4 regions of the Streptomyces sp. NPDC027189 genome follow, and region 3 is predicted to be linked to each of the others. Evidence: riboswitches for the same ligand, from Rfam matches in the RefSeq annotation. Region 3 holds a riboswitch; each other region holds the start of a gene.

What was found. A riboswitch is a leader RNA that binds a small molecule or an ion and turns the genes downstream of it on or off. The one in region 3 is predicted to bind cyclic di-AMP.
Region 1: linked by a shared signal. The riboswitch ahead of ACZ4RZ_RS42705 (M23 family metallopeptidase) and the one ahead of ACZ4RZ_RS22595 (M23 family metallopeptidase) in region 3 are both predicted to bind cyclic di-AMP.
Region 2: linked by a shared signal. The riboswitch ahead of ACZ4RZ_RS16875 (peptidoglycan DD-metalloendopeptidase family protein) and the one ahead of ACZ4RZ_RS22595 (M23 family metallopeptidase) in region 3 are both predicted to bind cyclic di-AMP.
Region 4: linked by a shared signal. The riboswitch ahead of ACZ4RZ_RS26185 (transglycosylase family protein) and the one ahead of ACZ4RZ_RS22595 (M23 family metallopeptidase) in region 3 are both predicted to bind cyclic di-AMP.

Annotation. Positions count from the first base shown of each region.
Region 1 is NZ_JBVHRI010000031.1:7,391-12,869, reverse strand. Features, by position in the region: gene ACZ4RZ_RS42715 (M16 family metallopeptidase) at 1-574, shown strand, start outside; gene ACZ4RZ_RS42710 (M16 family metallopeptidase) at 571-1,959, shown strand; cyclic di-AMP (ydaO/yuaA leader) riboswitch at 2,194-2,353, shown strand; gene ACZ4RZ_RS42705 (M23 family metallopeptidase) at 2,367-3,131, shown strand; gene ACZ4RZ_RS42700 (GntR family transcriptional regulator) at 3,318-4,013, shown strand; gene ACZ4RZ_RS42695 (HPr family phosphocarrier protein) at 4,238-4,519, opposite strand; gene ACZ4RZ_RS42690 (bifunctional acetate--CoA ligase family protein/GNAT family N-acetyltransferase) at 4,697-5,479, shown strand, end outside.
Region 2 is NZ_JBVHRI010000006.1:166,092-171,570, forward strand. Features, by position in the region: gene ACZ4RZ_RS16865 (tyrosine-protein phosphatase) at 1-796, opposite strand, end outside; gene ACZ4RZ_RS16870 (alpha-galactosidase) at 993-3,062, shown strand; cyclic di-AMP (ydaO/yuaA leader) riboswitch at 3,357-3,523, shown strand; gene ACZ4RZ_RS16875 (peptidoglycan DD-metalloendopeptidase family protein) at 3,526-4,419, shown strand; gene ACZ4RZ_RS16880 (SGNH/GDSL hydrolase family protein) at 4,789-5,479, shown strand, end outside.
Region 3 is NZ_JBVHRI010000009.1:21,810-27,288, reverse strand. Features, by position in the region: gene ACZ4RZ_RS22610 (dihydrofolate reductase family protein) at 1-166, shown strand, start outside; tRNA gene ACZ4RZ_RS22605 (tRNA-Met) at 260-333, shown strand; gene ACZ4RZ_RS22600 (PP2C family protein-serine/threonine phosphatase) at 482-1,690, shown strand; cyclic di-AMP (ydaO/yuaA leader) riboswitch at 1,972-2,128, shown strand; gene ACZ4RZ_RS22595 (M23 family metallopeptidase) at 2,140-3,177, shown strand; gene ACZ4RZ_RS22590 (aldo/keto reductase) at 3,336-4,280, shown strand; gene ACZ4RZ_RS22585 (PrsW family intramembrane metalloprotease) at 4,506-5,479, opposite strand, start outside.
Region 4 is NZ_JBVHRI010000011.1:170,280-175,758, reverse strand. Features, by position in the region: gene eno (phosphopyruvate hydratase) at 1-970, opposite strand, end outside; gene ACZ4RZ_RS26185 (transglycosylase family protein) at 1,366-2,049, opposite strand; cyclic di-AMP (ydaO/yuaA leader) riboswitch at 2,054-2,217, opposite strand; gene ACZ4RZ_RS26180 (LysM peptidoglycan-binding domain-containing protein) at 2,400-3,353, opposite strand; gene ACZ4RZ_RS26175 (cytochrome P450 family protein) at 3,553-4,839, opposite strand; gene ACZ4RZ_RS26170 (globin domain-containing protein) at 5,112-5,479, shown strand, end outside.

The sequences.
Region 1 (5,479 bases), on a different contig from region 3:
GCGCGCCCTGATGGCCGCCTACCGGCTCCCGGAGGACGGCACGCGCGCGTCCGACGCGGCCGACGTGGCGCTCACCGTCCTCGGCGGCGGCGAGTCCTCGCGGCTCTACAACCGGCTCGTACGCCGCGACCGCACCGCCGTCGCGGCCGGGTTCGGTCTGCTGCGGCTCTCCGGAGCGCCCTCCCTGGGTTGGCTGGACGTGAAGACGTCCGGCGACGTCGAGGTCCCGGTCATCGAGGCCGCCGTGGACGAGGAGCTCGCCCGGTTCGCCGAGGAGGGCCCCACGGCCGAGGAAATGGAGCGCGCCCAGGCCCAGTTGGAGCGCGAGTGGCTGGACCGGCTCGGCACCGTCGCGGGCCGTGCCGACGAACTGTGCCGGTACGCCGTCCTGTTCGGCGACCCGCAGCTCGCCCTGACCGCCGTGCAGCGCGTCCTGGAGGTCACTGCCGAGGAGGTCCAGGAGGTCGCCAAGGCCCGCCTGCGCCCCGACAACCGAGCGGTGCTCGTCTACGAGCCGATCGCCCCCGAAGACACCGACGCCGCTGACGACACCGACGAGGAGACGGCGAAGTGACCGAGCTCGCCACCATGGACTTCCACCCGCAGCCCCAGGCCGGCGAGGCCAAGCCGTGGGCCTTCCCGTCGCCCGAGCGCGGCACGCTCGACAACGGCTTGACGCTCCTGCGCTGCCACCGCCCCGGCCAGCAGGTCGTCGCAGTCGAGGTGATCCTCGCCGCGCCGCTGGAGGCCGAACCGGCGGGCCTCGACGGCATCGCCACGATCATGGCGCGAGCCTTCTCCGAGGGCACCGACAAGCACTCCGCCGAGGAGTTCGCCGCCGAGCTGGAGCGCTGCGGCGCCACCCTCGACTCGCACGCCGACCACCCCGGCGTACGCCTGTCGCTCGAAGTGCCCGCCTCGCGCCTGCCCAAGGCACTCGGTCTGCTCGCCGACGCCCTGAGGGCGCCGGCATTCGCGGACAGCGAGGTCGAGCGACTGGTCCGCAACCGCCTGGACGAGATCCCGCACGAGACGGCCAACCCGGCCCGCCGCGCGGCCAAGGAGCTCTCCAAGGAGTTGTTCCCGGCGGCCTCGCGCATGTCGCGCCCGCGACAGGGCACCGAGGAGACCGTCCAGAAGATCGACTCGGCGGCCGTACGCGCCTTCTACGAGAAGCACGTACGCCCCGCGACGGCCACCGCCGTCATCGTCGGTGACCTGACCGATGTCGACCTCGACGCGCTGCTCGCCGACACGCTCGGCTCCTGGACCGCCTCGTCCGCCGAGCCGCGCCCCGTGCCGCCGGTGAGCGCCGACGACACCGGCCGTGTGATCATCGTGGACCGCCCCGGAGCCGTCCAGACGCAGCTGCTCATCGGCCGCGTCGGCGCCGACCGGCACGACCGCGTCTGGCCCGCCCAGGTGCTCGGCACGTACTGCCTCGGCGGCACCCTCACCTCACGCCTGGACCGCGTCCTGCGCGAGGAAAAGGGCTACACCTACGGTGTGCGGGCGTTCGGCCAGGTGCTGCGCTCCGCTCCGGACGGCACGGGCGTCGCGATGCTCGCCATCAGCGGCTCGGTGGACACGCCGAACACCGGTCCGGCGCTCGACGACCTGTGGAAGGTGCTGCGTACCCTCGCCGCCGAGGGCCTGACGGACGCCGAGCGCGACATCGCCGTACAGAACCTGGTGGGTGTGGCGCCCCTCAAGTTCGAGACCGCGGCGGCCGTCGCGAGCACGCTCGCCGACCAGGTCGAGCAGTACCTGCCGGACGACTACCAGGCGACGCTCTATCAGCAGCTCGCCGCGACAGGCACCGTGGAGGCCACCGCGGCCGCCGTGAACGCCTTCCCGGTGGACCGTCTGGTGACCGTCCTGGTGGGTGACGCCGCGCAGATCGAGGAGCCCGTCAAGGCGCTCGGAATCGGTGAAGTCACCGTCGTCCGGGCCGAGTAGAGCAGCGCGACTCCCTGAGGACCCAGGTGACTGAAGAGTCACCTGGGTCTCCTTTTGCCCGGACTTCGTGTCTCTTTCCGGACTTCGTCCCCAAGATGTCCGTATTGATACGGAGGTTGCCCGTCTGCCCTGTGGCATGCGCTACAAAAGCCGTGATCCGTTTGTTGATTGAAAGATGCCCCGTTTAGCGTCGATCCGGCTGTTCGTCAGGCAGTGCGCCGCGCCCGCGGCACCGGACAGTCATCGCCGAGTCCCCGTACGGCGCGAGCCAGGGGAGCCGGGGACCCATACGCAGTCCCTGGGGTGAATCGGACGCCCTCCCCGGAGGGAGTCCGTAGGAGACCTTCCTGCTCCGAACCCGTCAGCTAACCCGGTAGGCGAGAAGGAAGGAAAGGATCAGCCCCTATATGGCGTTCACCTGTGGCACAGGGAAGCACCGTCGCCCGAGCCGCGTGAAGCGCACGACCACGAACGCCGTCGGCGTCGCGGCGCTCACCACCACCGGCGTCATCGGAACCCTGGCCGCCCCGGCACTGGCCGCGGACACCTCCGCCGAGCAGACCGGGCTGACTCCGATCATCACCATCGGCGACACTCTCGCCGAGAAGATCGACGCGCAGGCCGTCGCGCAGCAGCGCGCCGCCGACGAGGCCGCCGCGCGGAAGAAGGCCGAGGAGGCCGCCCGCAAGCAGGCCGCGGAGAGGGCCAAGGAGGCGCGCGAGGCCAAGGAGCGTGCCGCCCGTGCAGCCGAGCGCAAGCGCCTCAACACCTTCGTCCTGCCCATCACCGGCTCGTACATCTCCACCGGCTACAAGGCCGGCGGCAGCCTCTGGTCCTCCGGCAGCCACACCGGCGTCGACTTCCACGCCGCGTCCGGCACCTCGGTGCACGCCGTCGGCTCCGGCACGGTCGTCACGGCCGGCTGGGGCGGCGCGTACGGCAACCAGGTCGTCATCAAGATGCACGACGGCACGTACACGATGTACGGGCACCTGTCGTCCATCGGCGTCTCCGTGGGCCAGACGGTCACCCCGGGCCAGCAGGTGGGCCTCTCCGGGTCCACCGGCAACACGACCGGGCCGCACCTCCACTTCGAGGCCCGCACGACCGCGGAGTACGGCTCGGACATCGATCCGGTCGCGTACCTTCGCTCGCACGGTGTGAACGTCTGACGAGCGCTTCATCAGTTCCGTTGCCCCGGCTCGCCGAGCCGGGGCATCGTCGTTTCACGCGGCCGTGTGTCCAAAAAATATCCATGGATTCCGGCCTGCCATCGGAAATTCCGGCTCCCTGCAATAGAGTCACTGAACAAGCGTCAATCGATGGCGTTTCGCGGGGATTAAAGCGGAGGTCCGGTCATGCGTATTCCGGCGCACTCGGTATGCACGGCGATCCGTGACGACATTGTCGCGGGTGTCTACGAGCGAGGCGGCCGGCTCACCGAGGAACTGCTCGCGCGTCGCTACGGCGTCTCGCGCGTCCCCGTGCGCGAGGCCCTGCGGACGCTGGAGGCCGAGGGCTTCGTCGTCACCCGCCGGCACGCGGGCGCGTGCGTCGCGGAGCCCACCGAGCAGGAGGCCTCCGACCTGCTGGAGATGCGCATGCTCCTTGAGCCGCTGGGCGCCGCGCGGGCCGCGCAGCGCCGTACCGAGGCCCACCTCAAGGTGCTCCGAGGCCTGGTCAGGCTGGGGCAGGAGCGGTCCAGGAGGGGCCACAGCGAGGATCTGCGCTCGCTGGGCGGCTGGTTCCACGAGACCCTCGCGCAGGCCTCCGGAAGCCCCGCGCTCACCTCCACGCTCGCCCAGCTGCGGCACAAGATCGCGTGGATGTACGCGGTGGAGGCGTCGGCCAACCCCGCGGAGTCCTGGGCGGAACACGGCGGCATCGTGGACGCCGTGGCGCGCGGCGACAGCGAGCGGGCCCGGGCGATCACGGCCCTGCACACCGAGCGTGCCGCGGCCGCGCACCGGCTCCGTTTTCCCGGCGGCGGAGATCGTCCGGACCGTGTGAGGACTTCGCAACCTCCCGTAAACATGACGGGCCCGCGGCATTAACACGGGCGCCGTATACAAAGAGGGGTAATTCTCGGGGGACTATTTCTGCTGCCCGCAATAGGGAAAAGCGAAGGGCTCGCCCGATGTTTTCAGGCGAGCCCTTCTATATGCGTGCGGGGCGGCGGCTTTTGGACGAAAACCACCGCCACCATCAATTGAGCAACCCCAACGGCGCGCAACCGCCTCCGCGAGAGCGGCGCCGGTTCAGGTGCACAGGCGTGTGCTCAGACGGTCTCGGGGAGCTCCTCTAGACCCTCGGCGACCAGCTTCGCCAGACGGTCGAGGGCGGTGTCCGCACCCTCGGCGTCGGAGGCGAGGACGATCTCCTCGCCGCCCTGGGCGCCCAGGCCGAGGACGGCGAGCATGGAGGCCGCGTTGACGGGGTTGCCGTCGGCCTTGGCGATCGTCACGGGGATACCGGAGGCCGTCGCGGCCCGGACGAAGATGGAAGCGGGGCGGGCGTGAAGGCCCTCGGCCCAGCCGACGTTGACGCGGCGCTCAGCCATGTGATGCTGCCCTTCAGGTTTTCAGGGTTGTCTAGACCAGTGTCCCATATCGTGAAGCGTCTCCGGAGCGGTCCTTCGTCCCGTCCGGAGTGTGGTCGGATCGCGGCCTCGATCCGACGTCCGTTCCCCACAGACTGCCTCGCGCCGTTGTCGGATGCGAGCCGTACTCTGGGGCCCATGCAGACCTCGTCGGACCGGCACGAGTACCCCGCTCACTGGGAGGCGGACGTGGTGCTGCGTGACGGTGGTACCGCACGCATCAGGCCCATCACCATTGATGACGCCGACCGCCTGGTCAGCTTCTACGAGCAGGTCTCGGCCGAGTCGAAGTACTACCGCTTCTTCGCGCCGTACCCACGACTGTCCGCCAAGGATGTCCACCGCTTCACGCACCACGACTTTGTGGACCGGGTGGGTCTCGCGGCCACGGTGGGCGGCGAGTTCATCGCCACCGTACGCTATGACCGCATTAATGCCGACGGCCTGCCCGCCTCCGCGCCCGCCGACGAGGCCGAGGTCGCCTTCCTCGTGCAGGACGCGCACCAGGGCCGCGGTGTCGCCTCCGCCCTCCTGGAACACATCGCTGCCGTGGCCCGCGAGCGCGGCATCCGCCGGTTCGCCGCCGAGGTGCTGCCCGCCAACACCAAGATGATCAAGGTGTTCACGGACGCCGGTTACCAGCAGAAGCGGCACTTCGAGGACGGCGTCGTACGCCTGGAGTTCGACCTCGAACCCACCGACCGGTCGCTCGCCGTGCAGCGCGCGCGGGAGCAGCGCGCCGAGGCCCGGTCCGTGCAGCGGCTGCTCGCACCCGGCTCGGTCGCCGTCATCGGCGCGGGCCGCACACCCGGCGGTGTCGGCCGCAGCGTCCTCACCAACCTCCGCGACGCCGGATTCACCGGCCGTCTGTACGCGGTGAACAAGGCGCTCGACGAGAAGGAGCTCGACGGAGTCCCCGCG
Region 2 (5,479 bases), on a different contig from region 3:
AGTCCAGCAGGCGCTCGCGCAGTCGCTCCCGCAGTTCGGGGGTGATCCGCAGCGCCTGCTCCAGGTAGGGGTCGACGCCGCCCCAGGTCTCCTCGATCGTCTCGAAGGCCGTGGTCAGGTATTCGGCGCGCGCGTCGAACAGCGGGCTGAGCAGCTCCATGACCTCCGGGGAGTACGCGGCGGCGGAGCTGCTGCTGCGGTGCACCTTGTAGCGGCGGTGGGCGGCGTTCGACTCCAGGTAGTCGGCCACGATCGCGTCGCGCTCGACCCCGAGGGCGAGGAGCGTCACGGCTATCGACAGGCCCGCGCGGTCCTTGCCGGCCGCGCAGTGCATCAGCGCGGGCACGCTGTCCTCGGCCAGCGCGTGCAGCACCTGGGAGTGCTCGGCCGTGCGCTGCTTGATGATCGTGCGGTACGAGTTGATCATGCGGTTGGCGGCCTTGCCGTCCCCGAGGATCGAGCGGAGCTGGTCGATCTCGCCGTCGCGGACCATCTTCCAGAACTCGGCGCCGTCGGCCGGGTCGGTCAGCGGAAGATTCACGTTCCGCACACCCGGCAGCTCGACGTCCGGGCCCTCCAGCTTCTGGTCCGAGGCATTGCGGAAGTCGAAGATCGTGTGCAGGCCCAGGGAGGCGAGGAACGCGGCGTCCTCCTCGGTGGCGTGCGCCAGGTGGCCGCTGCGGAACAGCTGCCCCTGCTTCACGCGCCTGCCGTCCATCGTGGGCAGGCCGCCCACGTCCCGGAAATTGCGCACGCCTGCCAGCTCGGGCTCGGTCGACGGGACCTGCTGCGTCACTGGGGTTCCTCCCATTCGGCCGTCGGCGCTGCTCGGCTTCGCTCGGCGGCGCTTGGCGCTTGTGTGCGGGTTGCGCTCTCGACGATACGACATGGGTTCCTGGGGCAATGAGTTGTCCACAGGCGTTGCCTCCGAGACGCCGTGCCCATGATGATGTCGGCATCTGATCGCACCTGTTCGAATCTGTGGGGGACTGATGATCGAAGTCGGCGCGGACGCTCGTACCTGGCTTCTTTCGGGGCCGACGAGCAGCTACGCACTGCGGCTCACCGAACGCGACGAGCTGCTGCACCTGCACTGGGGCCCACGGATCGCGCTCGCCGACGCCGAGGCGCTCGCCACGCTGCCCGCGCCGCAGTACTGGCCCTTCGAGTCCCCGCTCGACGGGCGCGAGGAGTACCCCGTCGAGGGCGGCCCGCGCTTCGTACGGCCCGCCCTCTCCGTGCGCACGGACGAGCGCCGCGGTACCGAGTGGTGCTTCGAGACGTACGAGACGGAGGGCGACGAGCTGCGCCTGCGTTTCTCGGACTCCGGGCTCGGTATCACGCTGCACTACCGGATGCGCGGAGATGTCGTCGAGCGCTGGGTGACGCTCGCCAACGAGGGTCCCGCCCTGGAGCTGCTGCGCGCCGACTCCGCGACCTGGACGCTGCCCGAGCGCGACGGCTGGCGGCTGTCCCAGCTGCACGGGCGATGGGCGGCCGAGTCCCGGCTCGTGCGCACCCCCCTCACCTACGGTGAGAAGGTCATCGGCAGCCGGCGCGGACACACCGGGCACCAGCATCTGCCCTGGGTCGCGCTCGACGGCGAGGCGACCGAGGAGAGCGGCGAGGTGTACGGGTGCGCGCTCGGCTGGTCGGGCTCGTGGCGGATCTGCGTGGCCCAACTTCCCGATGCGCGCGTGCAGATCTCCGGCGGCGCGGGGTACGACGACTCCGGGCTGCTGCGCCTGGAGCCGGGGCAGTCGTTCACGACCCCCGTCTTCGCCGGACTGTGGAGCGACGGCGGCTTCGGCGGGGCGAGCCGGGCCTGGCACGCCTATCAGCGCGCGTACGTCATCCCGGACGCGGACCAGGACCGGCCGGTGCTCTTCAACTCCTGGGAGGCCACCACCTTCGACATCTCCGAGGAGCAGCAGGGGGTGCTCGCGCGCCGGGCCGCGGCGATGGGCGTCGAGCTGTTCGTGGTCGACGACGGCTGGTTCGGGGCGCGCACCAGCGACCGGGCCGGGCTCGGCGACTGGACCCCCAACCCGGACCGCTTCCCGGCAGGGCTCAAGCCGCTCGGTGACTACGTGCACGCGCTGGGCATGCGATTCGGGATCTGGGTCGAGCCGGAAATGGTCAATCCGGACAGTGAGCTCTATCGCGCGCACCCTGACTGGGTGCAGTTCCATCCAGGGCGAACCAGGACGGAATACCGCAATCAGCTCGTACTGAACCTCGCTCGCCCGGACGTTCAGGAGTACCTCTGGGAGCAGCTCGACGGCCTGCTCTCCAGTGCCCCTATCGACTACGTGAAGTGGGATTTCAACCGCTGCTTCACGGACGCGGGTTGGCCCGGCGAGCGCTATCCGCAGAAGCTGTGGGTCGAGCACGTGGAGGCCCTGTACGCCCTTCTCGACCGGCTGCGGGCCGCGCACCCCGGGGTCGCCTTCGAGTCCTGCTCGGGCGGTGGCGGCCGTATCGACCTCGGCATCATGGCGCGTACGGACCAGGTGTGGACCTCCGACAACACCGACCCGCTCGACCGGCTCGCCATCCAGCACGGCTTCAGTCAGGTCCACCCGGCCCGGATCATGGCCGCCTGGGTCACGGACAGCCCGAACACGCAGCTCAATGGCAGGATCAGCTCGCTGCGCTTCCGCTTCGTGAGCGCCATGGCCGGGGTGCTCGGCGTCGGCGGCGACCTGAGCGAGTGGGGCGAGCCGGAGCTCGCCGAGGCTCGGAGGTGGGTGGACCTCTACAAGGAGATCAGGCCCGTCGTGCAGCGCGGCGACCTCTACCGGCTGCGGCCCCCGGAGGGCGGGCTGAGCGCGGTGCAGTACGTCCATGGTGATGAGACCGTCGTCCTCGCCTGGCTCCAGGCCCAGCGTCACGGCGAGCCGCTCGCCCCGCTCAGGCTGCGCGGACTTGACCCGACAGAAGCGTATGAGTGCCGCGAAACGGGCGAAGTGCACCGAGGTGCGGTGCTGCTGCATCACGGACTGCGGACGGGGCTGCGGGGAGACCTTGACGCGACGGTTATCCGACTGCGTCGCATGTGACTGTTCTGTCCGAATTAGTGCCTTCATTCCAAGTAGCCCTGGAATAATGCATCGTGGGTCGAGGTGCGTGAGGAGCGTCATATTCGTGACGATGTGTTGCGGCCGCCTTTTCGCAATCCGCCCCAATTTCCGGGAGGGTTGAGGGCTCGGAAAGATCGCCGATTCACGGAGGGTGACCGGAATTTCGCGATGGATCAAGAAGGGCGTGCGCACATAAAAGCCACATGGTTGTGGATGCGCTCTCATCTCGCTTACGTTCAGCCTCAATCCGGACGGACGCCCAATCCTGCCGCCGCCCGGAATCCGCACACTCACCCGCATACGGCAGGAGCGGGGGACCCACAGGTTCCATGCCTGTTCCGGTCTCCGGAACGGCTAGGGGTATAGCCGTGCAATTGCACGGCCGGGCATCTCCAGCCCGCACCCGACAGCTCACCTCGCAGGCGCCGGAGAGGAATTCGTCATGCCCGCGAAGGGTAAGCACCGCCGTCCCAAGTCTCAGCGTTTCACCCGCTCGATCGCCGTGGCCGGAACCGGCGGCGCCGTGCTCGCGCTGCCTCTGATGGGAGCCACCGGCGCCCACGCCGCGACCCCGACGGTCTCCGTCGCGCAGAGCGTCGAGAAGCCCGCGAAGAAGACCGCCACCGCCGCTCCCACCGCGGCGAAGAAGGCGGCCAAAATCAAGACGTACGCGGTGAAGGCCGGCGACTACCTCGCCAAGATCGCCGACGAGCAGAACGTCAGCGGCGGCTGGAAGAAGCTCTACTCCGACAACCGCTCGGCCGTCGGCAGTGACCCGTCGCTGATCCACCCGGGGCTGAAGCTGACGATCGGCAAGAAGGCCGCCTCCGGCAGCGCCACCCGGTCGTCGGCCGGGACGGCGCCGTCGGCCGCGAAGAGCACCAAGGCCGACGCGACCACCAACGCCGCCTCCGCCAGCAGCAGTTCCGGCTACACCCTGCCCGTCGAGGGCGCCACCGTCGGCACCGCCTACAAGGTGGCGGGCAGCATGTGGTCCAGCGGCTACCACACCGGTGTGGACTTCGTGGTCCCGACCGGCACCACGATCAAGGCGATCGCCGCGGGCACCGTCGTCTCGGCCGGCTGGGGCGGCGCCTACGGCAACCAGGTCGTCATCCGGCACGCCGACGGCCAGTACTCCCAGTACGCCCACATGTCGTCGCTCTCCGTCTCGGCGGGCCAGACCGTGACCGAGGGCCAGCAGATCGGCCTCTCCGGCGCGACGGGCAACGTCACCGGACCGCACCTGCACTTCGAGATCCGCACCACGCCGAACTACGGCTCGGACGTGGACCCCGTCGCGTACCTGCGCTCGCACGGTGTCGCCGTCGGCTGACGCGTCTCCCTCGCCCCCAAGGGCCGGACCCCATGATCCCCGGGGTTCGGCCCTTGGTGTCTCATGAGCGGCGCGGCAACGGCTCGGCACGGAGTGCGCGCCGTCGTCAACGGGCGGCCGCAGAAGCCGGGTTCTGCGGCGCCGGCGCCCCGGCGCCGGCGACGTCCATGTGGGGCGGCTGCCTCAACGGCGTCCGTGCGGGGCGGCTCCCTCAACGCCCCTGATCAGGGGCTTATTCCGGAACTGGACAATACTTTAGGCGTGGCTTATCTCACCATCCGTCAACCCTTCCTTACGGTCGCGTAGCTCACATCCGAAGGTGAATCATGGGCCGACGTGGCAGACGATTCGAAGAGTGACAACAGATCAGTGATCGGGTCGTACGTGGCGGTGGGGGACAGCTTCACCGAGGGCGTCGGCGACCCCGGCCCTGACGGGGCCTTCGTCGGTTGGGCCGACCGGTTCGCGGTACTTCTCGCGGACCGCCGGCCAGAAGGCGACTTCAACTACACCAATCTCGCCGTACGCGGCAAACTGCTCGACCAGATCGTCGAGGACCAGCTCCAGGACGCGAAGCAACTCGCGCCGGACCTGGTCTCGTTCTCCGCGGGCGGCAACGACATCATCCGGCCCGGCACCGACCCCGACGAGGTCGCGGAGCGCTTCGAGCGCGCGATCGCCGAACTCACCTCCGCCGTCGGCACCGTCATGGTGACCACCGGCTTCGACACCCGTGGCGTGCCCGTGCTGAAGCATCTGCGCGGCAAGATCGCCACGTACAACGGACATGTGCGGGCCATCGCGGACCGCTACGGCTGTCCCGTACTCGACCTGTGGTCGCTCAAGACGATCCAGGACCGCCGCGCCTGGGACGGCGACCGGCTGCATCTGTCGCCCGAGGGGCACACCCGGGTCGCGCTCCGCGCCGGCCAGGTCCTCGGCCTCGAGGTACCCGCCGACCCGGACCAGCCCTGGCCGCCGCTGCCGCCGCGCGGCACGCTCGAAGTGCGGCGCGACGACATCCACTGGGCGCGTGAGTACCTGGTCCCGTGGATCGGGC
Region 3 (5,479 bases):
GATTCTCGACGCGGGGGTACGGCGGGTGGTCACCGCTTGGCGGGAGCCCGACACGTTCGTCGCCGGGGCCGACGGGAACGGGCTCCTCGTGGCCGAGGGCGCCGACGTGGTCGTACTCCCGGAGTACGAGGAGCGCGCCAAGGCGCCCAACCGGCACCTTTTGTGAATCCCGCCGACACCTGCCGCTGGGGTCCGCACGGGGGCCCGTTTAAACGTGTGTGCTTCGGGTCCCGCGGATGGCGTACACTGATGTCAACGACGCGGGGTGGAGCAGCTCGGTAGCTCGCTGGGCTCATAACCCAGAGGTCGCAGGTTCAAATCCTGTCCCCGCTACTGAAGGCCAAGGGCCGGAACTCGGATTCACGAGTTCCGGCCCTTGGTGTTTGCCGGCCACCACGGCTCCGCACATCCCGACCTCTCCTCGTCCCCCGGTCGGTCCACACCGGTCGCCCCCCGCCCCCGCTCCGGGAAGCCTGGACGGGTGGGGCAGCAAACAGGCGAGCAGTGGGCCGAGGGCCCGTACGACCGGTCCGGTGGACGGCTGCCCGGCGACCCCGTGCCCGTGCCCGACCCCGGCCTCGGGGACACCCGGCCGCCCGGCGCCGCGGAACCCGGCCGGCGCAGGATCTCGACGGCGCGGGCCTTCGTCCGGGCGCTCCCCGCGCTGCTCATCGTCGCCGGGGCCTGCTACGACTACTTCACGCCGTCGGACTTCACCGCGGCCCCTCTCTTCACGGCCGCGCCGCTCGTGGCCGCACCCCTCTACTCACTGCGCGGCACGGTGCTCACCGGCCTCGCGGGCATCACCGCGGTGTTCACGATCCACATCGGGCTCGGCATCGTCCCGGACGTCGACTCGGTCACCGAAGTGGTCACGGTGGCGACGGCCGGCATCCTGGCCGTCGTCATCAACATCCTCGTCCGCCGCAGCGACGCACGGCTCGCCACGGTGCGGGAGATCGCCGAGTCCGCCCAGCGCGCCGTGCTGCCGGAACCCGACGAGCGGATCGGCGGCCTCGAGGTCGCGGCGCGCTACGAGGCCGCGCAGGCGGACGCGTTCATCGGCGGCGACCTGTACGCGGTGCAGGACTCCCCGCACGGCGTACGGCTGGTCGTGGGCGACGTACGCGGGAAGGGCATGGGCGCGGTGGCCGCCGTCGCCGTCGTCATCGGGGCGTTCCGGGAGGCGGCCGAGCAGGAGGCGACGCTGGAGGCGGTCGCGCAGCGCCTGGAGCGGGCGCTGGCGCGCGAAGGCACCCGGCGCCAAGGCCTCGACGCCTTCGAGGGGTTCACCACGGCCGTACTCGCCGAGATCCCGCACGGCGAGGACGTCGTACGGATCGTCAACCGCGGCCATCCGCCGCCGCTGCTGCTGCACGCGGACGGCACGCTCGTCACACTCGACGCCGAGGATCCCGCGCTGCCGCTCGGCATGGGCGAGTTGGGCACCTGGCCCGACCGGGCCGTGCAGGCCAAGTTCCCGCACGGCGCGACGCTGCTCCTGCACACCGACGGCCTGTCCGAAGCCCGCGACGAGCGCGGGGGCTTCTACGATCCCGCCGCGCGCCTCGCGGGACGCGTCTTCCCCGGGCCGGACGCCCTGCTGGCGGCCCTCGCCGAGGAGGTCCGCCGGCACACGGTCGACGGCACGACGGACGACATGGCGCTGCTTGCCGTGCGGCGTTCTTGAGAGTCGTCCCTATGGCTTCCCTGCGAGTCGTCCGTGCGGCGTTCTTGATCGTTGTCACGAGGGGTGATCGGACGATGCCCCTCCGCATAACAACTGACATACCGTCAGCTGACTCGAAGGTTGTGAAGCGTGGTCAACTCGCCCGATTTAGGCCGGTGGTGACCCCAAAGTCCTGGCCAAAAGCGTTAATGATCAGTCCGAACAGCTTGGAATCCGGTACCCGAGTCTATTAACGTTCGATAACGCAGCGCGGTCGTCCCAGCCGTCACAAGAGGCGGCTCCGTGCGCACGCGCCGAATCCCGCAAGGGAACCGGGGAACCACCAACTTGGGGTGAATCGAGCGTCTTTCACGGTGGAGAAACCGTGGTGGACGCGCGTAGGAGACCTTCCTGCTCCGAACCCGTCAGCTAACCCGGTAGGCGAGAAGGAAGGAAAGGAGCACGCCCACGTGGCGTCCAACCGGCCTGCCCAGCAAACCTCGTTCGCGCCCAGCGACACACAGCCCTTCGGCTACGCGTACGGCAATGACGAGGGTCCTTGGGAGGAGTGGAACCCCACTGAGGATTCCGTCCGTCCCGTCCGCGGCCGGCACCGCGTCAGCAAGCAGCGCGGCGGAGGACTCGCCCGCAGCTCCACGGTTCTCGGCGTAGGCGTCATCGCCGCCGTCGGCGCGGGTGGCATGGCCACCGCGGCGCCCGGCAAGCCGCCGGTGTCGATCTCGCTGCCCGACCTGTCGTCGGTCACCGAATCCGCCAAGGCCCTGATATCCGACGGTGGCTCCAGCACGCCGAAGGGTTCCGCCACCCCGCTCACCAGCGCCGGTCTGACCAGCGCCGACGCCGCGGAGGGCGCCACCGACGCGGGCGAGGCACTGCGCGCCCGCATCATGCAGCAGGCCGAGTCGCAGCAGGACCAGGTCGACAGCGCGGCCCAGGACGCCGCCGAGGCCGCCGCCGCGAAGCAGGCCGTCGCGCTCGCCGCCAAGCAGCAGGACGACGCCGAGGCCAAGGCCGCCGCCGCGAAGAAGAAGGCGGACGAGGCTGCCAGGCAGGCCGCCGAGGCCAAGCGCCTCGCCGAGCTCGCCAAGAGTTACTCGCTGCCCACCTCCTCGTACACGCTGACTTCCCGGTTCGGCGAGGCCGGCTCCATGTGGTCCTCCGGCTACCACACGGGTCTCGACTTCGCCGCGCCCACCGGCACGCTGATCAAGGCGATCCACAGCGGCACCGTCACGGAGGCGGGCTGGGCCGGCGCGTACGGCTACCGCACGATTCTCACCCTCGACGACGGTACGGAGCTGTGGTTCTGCCACCAGTCGTCGATCAGCGTCAGCGCGGGCCAGAAGGTCGCCACGGGTGACGTGATCGGGCGCGTGGGCGCGACGGGCAACGTCACCGGGCCGCACCTGCACCTGGAGGTCCACCCCGGCGGCGGCGACGCGATCGACCCGATGGCGTGGCTGCGCAGCAAGGGCATCAACCCCTGACACCTACGTTCCCCTGATCCCCGGTGGTCCTGACGGCACCCCCCCGACGTCAGGGCTGCCGGTCAGGCGTGTGCGGAGTCGCGCGGCGTCTCGGCGTGTGATCGTGCGGGTAATCGTGTGTGGAATACATCCATCCGGCACGGGTGTTGAAGTTGAGCATGACTTCTCTGCGCAAGCTTGGTTCCTCCGACCTCGAGGTCTTCCCGCTCTCCCTCGGCGGCAACGTTTTCGGCTGGACCGCCGACGAGTCCCAGTCCTTCGCCGTCCTCGACGCGTACGCGGCCGCCGGCGGCAACTTCCTCGACACGGCCGACTCGTACTCGGCGTGGATCGAGGGCAACAAGGGCGGCGAGTCCGAGACCATCATCGGCAAGTGGCTCAAGGCGCGCGGCAACCGCTCGGATGTCGTGGTCGCCACCAAGGTCAGCCAGCACCCCGAGTATCCGGGGCTGTCCGCCGCCAACATCAAGGCCGCGGCCGACGCATCCCTGCGCCGCCTGGGCACCGACTACATCGACCTCTACTACACCCATTTCGACAAGCCCGAGGTGCCGGTCGAGGAGATCATCGGTGCGCTCGACGAGCTGGTGAAGGCGGGCAAGGTGCGCCACATCGCCGCGTCCAACATCTCGCCCGAGCGGCTCCAGGAGTCCCTGGAGTTCTCCGACCGCGAGGGGCTCGCGCGGTACGTCGCCCTCCAGCCGCACTACAACCTCGTCTCGCGCGACACGTACGAGGGCGCGCTGCGGGACATCGCGTCGCGCTCCGGTCTGGCGGCCGTCCCGTACTTCGCCCTCGCCTCCGGTTTCCTTACCGGTAAGTACCGGCCGGGGGCGACGGTGGACTCGGCGCGGGCCCAGGGTGCGGCCAAGCACCTTGAGACGGAGCGGGGGGTTCGTGTGCTCGCCGCCCTCGACGAGGTCGCCCAGGCCCATGACGCCGAGATCGCCACGGTCGCCCTCGCCTGGCTCGCCGCCCAGCCGACGGTCGCGGCGCCCATCTCCTCGGCGCGGACGCCTGAGCAGTTGCCGGCGCTGCTGGGGGTGGCGGACCTGGTCCTGACGGACGGGGAGCTGGTCAAGTTGACGGAGGCGTCGGCGTAACGGCTGTTGTTTTTTCGCGCCCTCCGCCCCCACTCGTCCCGTACCAGCCTTTCGGCTGCGGGTGCGCGGGGGCTTGTCGCGCAGTTCCCCGCGCCCGTAGAGGGGCGCGGGGAACTGCGCGATCTTTTAGGGGGGCCTGGGGGCGCAGCCCCCCGGGACGATGGGGGTCCCCCCGCTCGAGCGAAGCCGAGAGTGGGGGAGGGTAGGGGCGGCGGGGGCGAAAAACTACGAGCGGTACGGGTTGTACGCGGGATATGGGGTGGCCGCGGGCCCGTAGGGGTGGCTGTACGTGTACGCGTAGCCGGGTGCGGGCCACGGTGGAGGTACCGGGACCACCGGGACCACCGGGGCTGTGGCCCGGGCCGCGTAGGACAGGGCAGGGCGGGCGACATCCCGGCGCCGCCACAGCTCGTCGAGCAACTCCCGCTCCCGTACGACGAAGTCGGCACCGGCGCGCCCACGGCGCCCCCGATGCCGTAGAAACGCCAGCGAGGTCGCGTACGCCTCGTACTCCGCGACCGAGCGAGCCGCGGGCTTCCCGAAGTGGTGCCCGGCCCACTCGCGGGCGAGCCGCCGCGCCCGCATCGAGCCGAGCACATACGGCTCGGGCGCGGTCAGCCAGCCGGCGACGGCGTAGGCGGGCAGTTCCGCGCGCACGGTGCGCAGCTCACGCTGCCGCGTCCAGATGGCCAGCCAGGTCAGCAGCCCGAACGCGGGCACCATGAACGCGGCGTACACCGCGAAGAACCCGTACTCCCCGAAGCTCGACGAACTGTTCCAGGCGGAGTGCATGCCCATGGCGAGCAGCAGTCCGGTGAGGGGGAGCAGGACGCGGCGCAGATGCCGGCGTTCGGCGGACAGGGCCGCGATGCCGAAGCCGATGCCGGTCAGCACGGTGAAGAGCGGGTGCGCGAAGGGCGACATCACCACGCGGACGAAGAAGGTCGCGGCGGTGACGGACGCGAGCCCGCGCTCGCCGCTGAGCTGGTCGGTGCCGAAGGCGGTGCCGAGGTAGAGGATGTTCTCGGTGAACGCGAAGCCGGTGGCGGTGACCCCGGCTATCACCACCCCGTCGACGATCCCGGTGAAGTCCCGTCTGCGGAAGAGGAAGACCAGCAGCACGGCCGCGGCCTTCGCGGACTCCTCGACGATGGGCGCGATGACAGTCGCGCCAAGCGTGTCGGCGCTGGAGGGATCCG
Region 4 (5,479 bases), on a different contig from region 3:
GGGCCAGGCGCTCCGGGTTGGTGACGAAGAGGTCGTCGCCGACGATCTGGACCTTGTCGCCCAGCTTGTCGGTGATGACCTTCCAGCCGGCCCAGTCGTCCTCGTACAGCGGGTCCTCGATGGAGACCAGCGGGTACGCGGAGACGAGCTCCTCGTAGTACTCGGTCATCTCGGCGGCCGAGCGGGACTTGCCCTCGAACTCGTACTTGCCGTCCTTGTAGAACTCGGACGCGGCGACGTCGAGGGCGAGCGCGATCTGCTCGCCGGGGATGTAACCGGCCTGCTTGATGGCCTCGACGATGAGGTCGAGCGCGGCGCGGTTGGACTCCAGGTTCGGGGCGAAGCCGCCCTCGTCGCCGAGGCCGGTGGACAGGCCCTTGGTCTTCAGCACCTTCTTGAGGGTGTGGTAGACCTCGGCGCCCCAGCGCAGGGCCTCGGAGAAGGACTCCGCGCCGATCGGGGCGATCATGAACTCCTGGATGTCCACGTTCGAGTCGGCGTGCGAGCCGCCGTTCAGGATGTTCATCATCGGAACGGGCAGCAGGTGCGCGTTCGGACCGCCGAGGTAGCGGAAGAGGGGGAGGTCGCTGGCCTCGGAGGCGGCGTGCGCGACGGCGAGCGAGACGCCGAGGATGGCGTTGGCGCCGAGCGAGCCCTTGTTGTCGGTGGCGTCCAGGTCGAACATCGCCTGGTCGATCAGGCGCTGCTCGGTGGCGTCGTAACCGACGAGCTCCGGGCCGATCTGCTCGATGACGGCGAGGACGGCCTTCTCGACACCCTTGCCCTGGTAGCGGTTGGGGTCACCGTCGCGGAGCTCGATGGCCTCGAAGGCGCCGGTGGAGGCGCCGGACGGGACGGCGGCACGACCCGTGCTGCCGTCGTCGAGGCCGACCTCGACCTCGACCGTGGGGTTGCCTCGGGAGTCCAGGATTTCCCGGGCTACGACGACGTCGATGGACGGCACGAGCATCTCCTTCTGGGATGTGACGCGGGTACGCGGGGCCGCGGGGCCCGTAGTGCACGGAGCCGCGGTCGGCTCCGCGAGATGAGCCTAACCGCCTCGGAGGGATCGGCCAGCCGGTCGACCACCCCTTGGGCAGAACCGAGAGTAAATTGTTTCCGAACGGAACAAAAACCTGCCCCGTACACGAAACCCCCGCGCGCGAGAGCCGCATATGAAAGCGCACGAGAGCCACGCACAAAAAGCCCCGCTCCGGCGCGTGCGGGGGAACACGCACCGGAGCGGGGAGCCCGTGGGGACGGGGGACCCTCACGAGGTCTCCAGTATGGAGGCCTCCTCGATGAGGGAGCTCTTACTCCGCCGGGCAATCCGCCGAATGCCCGGCTGAGCTGTCAGCCGCGCACTCAGCCGAGGTGAAGCTGCTGACCCGGGTAGATGAAGTCGGCGTCGTCGATGATGTCCTTGTTCAGCTTGAACAGCTGCTGCCAGCCACCCTTGACGTGCTTCTTCTCGGCGATCGAGCTGAGGGTGTCACCCTTGACGACCTTGTACTCGCCGTCACCCTTCTTGACCTTCTTGCCGGTCGGGGTGGTGACGGTCTTGGCGGCCGGGCGCTCGGCCGAACGCGAGGCGGGCTGCTCCGTCGTCCGGGTGGTGGTGCTCGGGGTCGTGCTCTGCGAGCTGCTGGAGGTCCCACCGGTGTACGCGGCGCCCGACAGGCCCGTGCCGCAGGTCGGCCAGGCACCCTTGCCCTGCGCGGCGAGGACCTTCTCGCCGATGGCGATCTGCTCGGACTTGGACGCCTGGTCGGCGGTGGCGGCGTAGGCGGTACCGCCGTACGCGGCCCAGGTGGAGGGCGAGAACTGCAGGCCGCCGTAGTAGCCGTTGCCGGTGTTGATGGACCAGTTGCCGCCGGACTCGCACTGGGCGACGACGTCCCACTCGGAGGCGGTGGCGGCGGAGGCGTTGCCGGCCGCCATCAGCGGGGCGGCGATGGCGACACCGGTGACGCCGGCGAGCGTTGCGAGACGGGTAGTCCGATTGAGGACGGCCGGGCGGCGGTGCTTGCCCTTGCTGGAAAACAGCATGGAGAGATCCCCTCACCGACGCCTGCGAGGTGAGCTGTCGGGTTCGGGCGGGTGAGTGCCCGGTCGTACGCCACTGGCGCACGGCTTCACCCCAAGCCACTCCCGGTCAACTACCGGGCGCGGCGCTTACCTTGGGTCCCCCGCTCCTGCCTACGGCGCTGACGCGTCGACTGTTCCCGTACGGCCGTTGGCAGGATTCGGCGTTGCGACCGTCGGGGCCCGCTGTGGCGAGCGGTCATGACCGTAGACATGCAATCGGCGGAATTTCAAAGACGATCAGGGCTTCTGAGACTCATATCTCACTCGCGCCAAACCGGACATTCCACGGCGAACCGGGACGCGAACTCCCGCTACTTTTCGCCCGATTCAGCACCAACTGCAAGCGTCTGACCGGGAAGGATGAGGTCGGGATCGGTGCCGACCGCTTCCTTGTTCTCTGCGTACAGCTCGGCCCATCCACCCTTGAGGTCAAGGGAGTCGGCGATGGCCCAGAGACTGTCCCCGGCGCGCACGACATAGGAGCCGTCGGCGGCGTCACGGGAGGCGCCGGAGCCGCGCGAGGCGTGCCGCCCGGAAGCGCCGTCCGTACGACCGTCGGTCGCGCCCTCCGTCCCGTCCTCGTCGGCGCTGTCGCCACGGTGGCGCCCGGCGCCGGACGACGCACTGTCGGACGCGGCCGAAGAGTCGTCGTTCTGGCCGGACTTGTCCGACTCGTCACTCTTGGGCTTTTCTGTATCCGAGCTGTCGGAATCCTGTGAGGTGTCGGACTTCGTCGAGTTCTCGGTCGCATCCGAGGAGGCGTCGGACGAGGAGTCGGAGCCGGACGAGTCGGATGAACCAGACTCAGCAGACGAACCGGACGAGTCAGATGAATCGGAAGAACTCGATGAGTCGCCCGCCACACCCGTGTCGACCTCGACCGAGCCCGAGCTCTTGCTGAGCCCGGAGAGCGGTCCGCAGGTGGGCCAGGCGGCGAGGCCCTGGCCGTCGAGGACCTTCTCGGCAATGGCTATCTGCTGCGAGCGGCTGGCCTGGTCGGCGCTCGGGGCGTACTCGAGGCCGCCGTACGACTCCCAGTTCTCCTGGGTCAACTGCAGCCCGCCGTAGTACCCGTTGCCGTCGTTCGCGCTCCAGGCGCCGCCGCTCTCGCACTCCGCGACCCGGTCCCAGGTGGTGCCGTCGGCCGCGCTCGCGCTGGTGGCGCCGAGCAACGGGATCGCGATGGCCGATCCGGTCACTCCTGCGGCGACGATGAGGGCCGGGGCCTGACGGGGGCGACGATGACGGCCGTTCCCGGAGAGCATGCGGAAGCCTTTCGCGTGACAGCAGGTGACGACAGCCGCTACCGCGACTGCAGCGACGGATGGGCCGCGTTGATGGGTGAACGTATCCGCACTCGAACGCTTGTCACAAGTCGATACAGCGTAGATCACGTGAAGATCACAGAGTTGATGAAGTGTCACTTTTTCGCTGCTGAGAGGCTGTCCCCTGCGTGTCCGCTCATTACGGACGGGACAAGTCAAGCGGAGGCGTGAACTCCACGGGAAGTGTGCGCAATCCACGCATAATGAGCCCGCCGCGCCAGCGCAAATCAGCCGAATCTCCCGCGAGTTGGAGATCGGGAAGACGGGTGAGCAGGGTGGCCAGCGCGGTCTGGCCCTCCAGTCGGGCGAGCGGCGCGCCGAGACAGTAGTGGATGCCGTGGCCGTACCCGAGGTGTTGGTTGTCACGCCGCGAGAGGTCGAGCGTGTCCGGATGCTGGAACCGCTCGGGGTCACGGTCCGCTGCCGCCAGTACGACGAGGACGGGGTCGCCGGGCGCGATGTCCTGCCCGCCGATCCGGACCGCCTCGGTCGCGAACCGCCACGTGGCCAGTTCGACGGGGCCGTCGTAGCGCAGGAGCTCCTCGACGCCGGTTTCGAGGAGTCCGGTCTCCTTGGCGGCAAGGGAGGCCTGCAGTCGCCGGCGCTGCTCGGGGTGGGTGAGGAGGGCGTAGGTGCCGTTCCCGATGAGATTGACGGTCGTCTCGAAGCCGGCGAACAGCAGGATGAAGGCCATGGCGGCGGCCTCGTTCTCGGTGAGGTGCTCGCCGTGGTCGGAGGCGCGGATGAGCCCGGAGATGAGGTCCTCACCGGGGGCGGGCCGGTCGGGCAGGAGCCGGCGCTTGCGGTGGATCAGCTCGGCGAGATACCCCCGCATCTTCTTGACGGACCGCGCCACACCGCCCCTCGGCCCTCCCCCGTGCCGGATCATCATCCCGGCCCAGTCCCGGAAGTCGTCCTGGTCCTCACGGGGGACGCCGAGCAGGTCGCAGATGGCGTAGATGGGGAGCGGGAAGGCGAACTCGTGGATGAGATCGGCGGAGCCCTTGTCGGCGAACTGGTCGATCAGGTGGTCCGTGAGCTCCTGCACTCGCGGCGCGAACTCGGCTACGCGCCGGGGCGTGAACGCCTTGCTGACCAGCCGCCGCAGCCGGGTGTGGTCCGGCGGGTCGATGTTCAGCAGATGCGTCATCAACTCGGCCTTGCGCTCACCGGGGATACCGGTCTTCCCCTTCGCATGCGCGGGCTCGTCGTGATGGGCGGGGTTCTTGGACAGCCGCGCGTCCGCGAGCGCCTGCTTGGCATCCACGTACCGGGTGACCAGCCAGGCCTCCACCCCACTGGGCAACCGGGTCCTGTGCACAGGGGCGTGCTCCCTGAGCCAGGCGTACGCCGGGTAGGGGTTGGTGGCGAACTCCCAGGTGAAGAGTTCGGGGGCGGTGCTGGGGGGCTGGGGCTGGTCGGTCACTCCCTGACGGTATCGGCACGGGCTCGGCGGCAGCCCGACCGTCGCACCTGGGCCGGCGAGGCCGGAGCCTGCCGGCGGCCCGGGCCGGCAGCCCTGCGGTGCCCGGACCAGAGCCGCCAACTCCCCGTCCATCCAAACGCGTTGATCCCCGACGGGCTGGACCAACGGTACTCATCCCCGCCCTCCACGAAACCCCACCCACTTTGAGTCCGGCTGTCCGCAAATCACCTGCTGTTTGACTACGCGGCTCGACAACTCCCTACATTCGCGCCGTGGACCCCGAAATACTCAGATCCAGCTTCGCGATCGTCGAGAGACGGGCCGAGTTCGCGGTCAAGTACTTCTACTCGCACCTGTTTCGACACCACCCGGAGATCCGCGAGCTGTTTCCACTGGGCTTCCCGGAGGACATGGAGCGGCAGCGGGACAGACTGTTCGCGGCGCTCACGTATGTCATCGAACGGCTGGAGGATCCGGGGCTGCCGAGGTACTTACGGGAGCTCGGGAGGGACCACCGGAAATATCTGGCGGAGCCGGAGCACTACGCCGCCGTGGGGGCGAGTCTGATCGCCGCGTTCGCCGTCGTCGCGGGGTCGGCGTGGAACGCGGAGGTCGAGAAGGCCTGGGGCGAGGCGTACGG